2 regions of the Photobacterium sp. GB-72 genome follow, and region 2 is predicted to be linked to the other one. Evidence: predicted binding sites of a transcription regulator. Region 2 holds the regulator's gene; the other holds the start of a gene.
What was found. Region 2 encodes MetJ, which represses methionine synthesis genes. Its sites were predicted from a motif close to TTAGACNTNTANANGTCTAA; they were not measured.

Region 1: a site for MetJ is predicted at 1,302-1,321, ahead of metN (methionine ABC transporter ATP-binding protein MetN). Genes of this name have one in related genera too.

What each region holds. Positions count from the first base shown of each region.
Region 1 covers NZ_PYNV01000017.1:77,594-80,988, forward strand. Annotated here, with positions in the region: gene C9J40_RS17230 (methionine ABC transporter permease) at 1-131, opposite strand, end outside; gene metN (methionine ABC transporter ATP-binding protein MetN) at 121-1,155, opposite strand; gene gmhB (D-glycero-beta-D-manno-heptose 1,7-bisphosphate 7-phosphatase) at 1,417-1,971, shown strand; gene C9J40_RS17245 (hypothetical protein) at 2,187-2,435, shown strand; gene C9J40_RS17250 (lipopolysaccharide assembly protein LapB) at 2,502-3,395, opposite strand, start outside.
Region 2 covers NZ_PYNV01000010.1:108,167-111,561, forward strand. Annotated here, with positions in the region: gene C9J40_RS12730 (malic enzyme-like NAD(P)-binding protein) at 8-1,255, shown strand; gene metJ (met regulon transcriptional regulator MetJ) at 1,334-1,651, opposite strand; gene C9J40_RS12740 (O-succinylhomoserine (thiol)-lyase) at 1,955-3,121, shown strand; gene C9J40_RS12745 (bifunctional aspartate kinase/homoserine dehydrogenase II) at 3,121-3,395, shown strand, end outside.

The sequences.
Region 1 (3,395 bases), on a different contig from region 2:
GGAATACCAATAACAAAACCAATTAGCCCTGATACAAACACCATGGTTAATGTTTGTCCTAATGCTTCAATCAGTAAATCAATCAGGCGGGTATTTTGTTGCCACCACAGGGTTAAATCATTAAGCGACATAGCCAAGCACCTCAACATTTACTTTATTTTGACGTAGAAAATTGACCGCATTCTCAACAGAGTCTTGATCACCAAAAAACTCTGCTAACATCAGTCCAAATTTTACTCCTCCCGCATAATCCATATCCGAGCTGAGAATACTGATATCTAAACCAAACTTACGTGTTACTTGGCTTATCAGTGGCGCATCAACAGAAGCACCGGTGAACTCTAAACGAATAAGAGGGTATGAGTTTTCAACTTGTGTTGGCGTCATACGAGCTTGGTAATCAGCTGGAATCGACAAATCCAATGTTGAACGAATAAAGTCTTTGGCTAATTCGGTGTTGGGGTGTGAGAAAATATCACCGACTGATCCCTGTTCAACTAATTTACCGTCACCAATAATTGCGACCTCACTACAGATACGCTTCACGACATCCATTTCATGGGTAATAAGCAAAATAGTTAGGTTTAGCTTTCGGTTAATTTCTTGCAGTAGCTCCAGAATCGAATGCGTGGTGGCAGGATCTAATGCACTGGTGGCTTCATCACAGAGTAACACTTTGGGATCAGAGGCTAACGCACGAGCAATCGCGACACGTTGCTTTTGTCCACCACTTAAATTTGCTGGGTAGCTTTGGTGTTTATCTTCAAGACCGACTAAAGCCAGTAACTCTGTCACTTTTGTTTTTATTATCGCTTTATTGGTATTGGCTAATTCAAGAGGCAAAGCAACATTATCAAAAACTGTGCGAGATGAAAGGAGATTAAAATGTTGGAAAATCATGCCTATTTTACGACGAGCCAAAGTGAGTTTTTGGTTCGATAGAGTAGTAAGATCGATACCATCGACAATCACTTGACCATTAGAAGGGCGCTCTAACAAATTAACACAACGAATGAGGGTACTTTTCCCTGCACCGGATGAGCCAATAACCCCAAAGATAGTACCTTGCTTAATTGTAAGGTTTATATCGCTTAATGCGTTTATAGCCTTATCGCCTTGATAGAAGACTTTATTGAGTTGCTTTATTTCTATCATTGAACGTCCTGCTCCTAGATAAAACTATTGTATGATCTTGAAAAACTATTGTATAAATTTATGGTTATTTGTTTTATTAGGGTTAAATAAGTAACTAACCTGAAATTGTGATGCTATGTTCTATTACAAAAGCTGTCAATAGCTATTTTTACATCTAGACGTCCAAACGGCTATGTTGTGAGCGTTAATCAATAACGAGTACTCTTCATTATTAACTCGTGCCATAATCTAAAAAATTTATGATTTAAGAGGGCTATCCTTTTGGCCAAACCTGCAGTCTTTATTGACCGTGATGGCGTGATTAATGTTGATCACGGCTATGTCCATACCGTTGATGATTTCGAATACATTGACGGGGTATTTGAAGCATGTAAAAAATTCAAAGAAATGGGTTATCTACTCGTATTGGTGACTAACCAATCAGGTATCGCTCGCGGTATGTTTAGTGAAGATGAATTTACTTCATTAACAGAGTGGATGGACTGGAATTTTGTTGATAATGGCGTTGAGTTTGATGGTATTTACTACTGCCCGCACCATGCAACAAAAGGGCAGGGTGATTACTTGCAAGATTGTGATTGCCGTAAACCCAAACCAGGTATGTTTATTTCAGCTCGCGATTTCTTGAAAATCGATATGTCGCAATCTGTGATGATTGGTGATAAAGCGGATGACATGAAAGCAGCCACAGCTGCTGATGTTGCTTTAAAAGTGCTCGTACGTACAGGTAAGCCGATCACGGATGAAGGTGAAGCGTTAGCAAACGTGGTGTTAGACAGTATTGCTGATGTACCAGAGTGGTTAGCAATTCAATAGAAATGAGTGCTTATATAAAGGTCGTTATTAAACGGCCTTTTTTGTCTCTATAACTGGTCGTTTTAACGAAAAGTTAACGATTTAGCTTAGTGAGTTAGACTAACTGAGCCCGTTTTTTGTCAAAAACATTAGAAATAATAACATTTTTAAGATTGGTACAATTTCTGCAGATTACAGAATGAATTGATTAATAATGCTCTTAGGGGGATTTATTCATGATGTGGCGTGTACTTATTAATGCTATAAAAACGGCTGTAATTTCAATAAGTGTTGTGAGCTCGTTTAGTACTAATGCGAATGAACCAGATGAAAGTGGTGATTGGTATCTCTCTCAATTTCATCAAATTGCAGATCAGCAAGTAAATGTCGTTGCTGTCATTGAGCAAGAAAATGCTAAGACGTTGAAACAAACATTATCAGACACACAAAATGCGGTGCTTAACGAGATAAAAAAGGGGAAGTAATAAATACTTCCCCAAACAGTGTGACTGACTCACACAAGATCACGGCAGTGAAAGGTGATGGTACCTTTAGCTTTGGTCTTCTAAAAATGCAATCCATGGCTCAGCACTGCTTTTCATCGAAGATGACTGCGCAGCTGTTTTCATCGCCTTTAAAGCATTTTGATGCTGATCTAATTCAAAGTAAGCCATGCCCCTAAGGTAAGCGAGTTCAGCCTTTTCATCGCGTTTAGCGTTGGATGAACTGTTAGCAAAAGCAGTTGCTTGCTTAAATTGCTTATCCTGTATCATTAATTTAACGATACGGATTTGTTGTTTACCTGAAGGTGCAATTTTAAAAGCTTGCTTATAGGTACTGATGGCTTCATCTAGCTCTTTTGCCTGATGATAAAAACTGGCTTGCTTCTCAATATTTGCATGAGTACGAGCAATGTTATTATTTGCCATTTCTTGCGCCATTATCTTCGCTGCTCTGTGGGGAATACCTTGGTATGCCATAAAGTTTACTAAGCGAAGGTGTTCTTTTTCTCCCTCTAACAAACCTAATTTGTAAGCAGCTTCAAGAGTCGCTAGCGCATTTTTATTCTGGTTGAGCTCCATATAAACCCCAGATAGTTGCATCCAATAACGTTTTTTCTTTGGATACTTATTCGTTAAGGTTTTCAGGACACTCGCAACACTTTTGTATTGCTTTAATTCGTAATGGGATGAAACTAGCAATAAGTACCACGATTCATTCGGCGATTTCGTCATTGAGATCGCTTTTTTTGTAGGTGCAATTGCGTTTCTATAATTTCCCATTTGAACATAAGCACTTGCCAGTGTGATGTAAGCATGCGCGGGTGGTTTTTCTTTGGTCGTTTTAGCAACTTTAAACCATGTATTCATGGTGTTGACCGAGTTTTTGTATTGCTCTTCTGCTAAATATAACTGTGCCAAGCTATAACGAACTTGTTGTGCCAC
Region 2 (3,395 bases):
TATCACTATGACCGAAGATTTTCGTCAACAAGCTCTAGATTACCATTCCCTTCCTACTCCTGGAAAAATAGCCGTTGCACTGACAAAGCCAGCAAATACGGTTGAAGATCTTGCTTTAGCGTATAGCCCAGGTGTTGCTGAGCCCGTAAGGGAAATCGCTCAAGATCCTGATAACGTTTACAAATATACCGCAAAAGGGAATATAGTTGCGGTGATCACCAATGGCACCGCTATTTTAGGTCTTGGTAATTTAGGCCCGTTAGCTTCTAAGCCTGTTATGGAAGGGAAATCATTACTTTTTAAGCGCTTTGCAGGTATTGATTCGATTGATATTGAAGTCAAACATCGCACTATTGATGAGTTCGTTGATACTGTCGCAAATATTGCCGATACTTTTGGTGGTATTAATTTAGAAGATATTAAAGCGCCAGATTGTTTTGAGATCGAACAGCGCTTAATTGAGCGTTGTAATGTTCCGGTGTTTCACGATGATCAGCATGGTACGGCGATTGTCACAGCTGCAGGTATGATCAATGCCTTAGAGCTACAAGGTAAAGAAATTAGTGAAGCGGTGATTGTTTGTTTGGGAGCGGGAGCTGCTGCTGTTGCGTGTATGGAGCTCTTGATCAAATGTGGCGCGCAACGTGAAAAAATTTACATGCTCGATCGTAAAGGCGTTATTCATACTCGCCGTGATGATATAAATGAATATAAGCAGCTATTTGCTAACAATACCGATAAGCGCACATTAGAAGATGTGATTGCGGGAGCCGATATTTTCGTTGGTGTATCAGGCCCTGATTTATTACCACCTGAAGCGCTAGCACTAATGGCTGAAAACCCTATTGTATTTGCTTGCTCTAACCCTGATCCTGAAATAAAGCCTGAATTAGCTCATCAAGTTAGAGATGATTTAATTATGGGAACGGGACGATCTGATTATCCTAACCAAGTAAATAACGTTCTATGTTTCCCGTTTATTTTCCGCGGTGCATTGGATGTGCGTGCAAGTCAAATTAATGATGAAATGAAATTAGCAGCCGTTCATGCAATTAGAGAGTTAGCGAAAGAGCCAGTACCACAAAGTGTGCTTGAGGCTGCGGGTGTATCACAGCTTGAATTTGGCCGAGAATATATTATTCCAAAACCGATGGATCCACGTTTATTACCGCGTGTCGCAAAAGCAGTTGCACAAGCAGCCATTGATTCAGGTGTCGCGCGTATTGAGATGCCAATGGGATATATGGAAGTGTAATCGCGCTATTCTATTGATGACAAAAAAATAAAAACCAGCTGTTAGGCTGGTTTTTTTGTAGACATAGTACTGCAATAATTATTCATTAATGTCTTCGTAGCTAATGCCCATTGCGTCCATTAATGCTTTTGCTTCTGCAGGTAGATCGTCTGGGCGATCTTTACGAATGTCATCATCAGTGGGAAGCGGTTGACCTGTGTAGGCATGCAGAAAGGCTTCACAAAGTAATTCACTATTTGTTGCGTGGCGAAGGTTATTCACCTGACGACGAGTACGTTCATCAGTCAGAATCTTAAGCACCTTTAATGGAATCGAAACAGTAATTTTTTTTACTTGTTCGTTTTTCTTACCGTGTTCCGCGTAAGGGCTAATATATTCGCCATTCCACTTTGCCATGTTTTACCTTCTCAGCGATATTGGGTTAATAATGGTGGTAACAGGAATCAACATTTTCTGTTAGCAACGGGGATTGTAGGGCGGCGATATTACGTGAACATCGCGGTTTTGTCCCGTATTGAACAGAAAAATTACAGTAAGGTTGTTACCATTATTTTGTTATGGCTGAATTTTAGCGGGATTTACTGCCATAAGCAAAGACATATAGACGTCCAGATGTGTTGACGTCTTGTTTTGTAGTGGTTAAAGTTGTTATAAATTTATTATCTTGGGTTAAATCCTGCCCCGACAAGGAATGTTTGTATGAGTGATAAGCGACTGGCGACAATTGCAGTAAGAACCGGTATTGATGTTGACTCTCAATATAATGCTGTTGTTCCTCCTATTTATTTAACGTCGACCTATAGCTTTCCAGCTTTTGGCGAAGTACCGCAATATGATTATTCTCGTTCAGGTAACCCAACTAGAAATACGTTAGCTGACGCGCTTAGTGAGATGGAAGGTGGTGCGGGTGGTGTTGTCACCAGTTGTGGTACAGCTGCGATGAATTTATTGGTTACTGCATTATTAGGTCCTGATGATTTGATTGTTGCGCCGCATGATTGTTATGGCGGTACCTATCGATTATTTAATACTCGTGCCAATAAAGGTGACTTTAAGGTTGAGTTCGTTGACCAATCGGATCAAGAAGCACTTACAGCGGCTTTAGCGAAAAAACCTAAACTAATCTGGGTTGAAACGCCGTCTAACCCATTAGTGCGTGTGATTGATATTGCGGCGCTGTGTCAGCAAGCAAAAGCCGTGGGTTGTCTTGTTGCTGTAGATAACACTTTCTTATCGCCACTATTACAACAACCAATTGAATTAGGTGCCGACTTTGTTGTTCACTCAACAACCAAGTACCTCAATGGTCACTCGGATGTGGTTGGTGGGGTACTGATTTCAAAAGATGCCGAAATGGCAGAAAATATTGCTTGGTGGGCGAACTGTATTGGTGCGACTGGCGCACCATTTGATGCTTACTTAACTCTGCGAGGTCTACGTACATTATCACCGCGTATGAGAATGCATGAAGAGAATGGTACCGCGGTATTAAGTTACCTTCAGCAACAAGCGATGGTGGGTACTATTTATCATCCAAGCCTTCCATCCCATCCTGGTCATGAGATTGCCAAACGTCAGCAAAAAGGTTTTGGCTCTATGATGAGTTTTGAGTTTGCGGGTGATCAAACCCAACTAGAAGTGTTTGTGAAAGAGTTAAAGCTGTTTTCACTGGCAGAATCATTAGGTGGTACTGAGAGCTTAATTGCGCATCCATCAAGTATGACTCACCGTGCAATGTCTGATGAAGCACAGGCAGAAGCGGGGATCACCACCTCATTATTACGTCTTTCGGTTGGTCTTGAAGACCCTAGTGATTTAATAGAAGATCTTGATCAAGCCTTTAAACTCGCGGCGGAGGCTCACTAATGACAAAAGCATTACGCCAATTACATAAATTTGGCGGTAGTAGCTTAGCTGATCCTGAGTGCTATCGCCGAGTAGCGGATATTCTGGCGGAGTATTCAAACAATGAAGATTTAATTGTTGTGTCAGCCGCGGGAAAGACAACAAACCAACTTATATTATGGTTAGCGCAATTAGAAAAAGATGGTCGTCAAGCCCATGAAACCTTGTTATCTGTCCGCAGTTATCAGCAACAATTAATTGAGTCTTTGCTTTATTCGCCGACAGCAGAACGTTT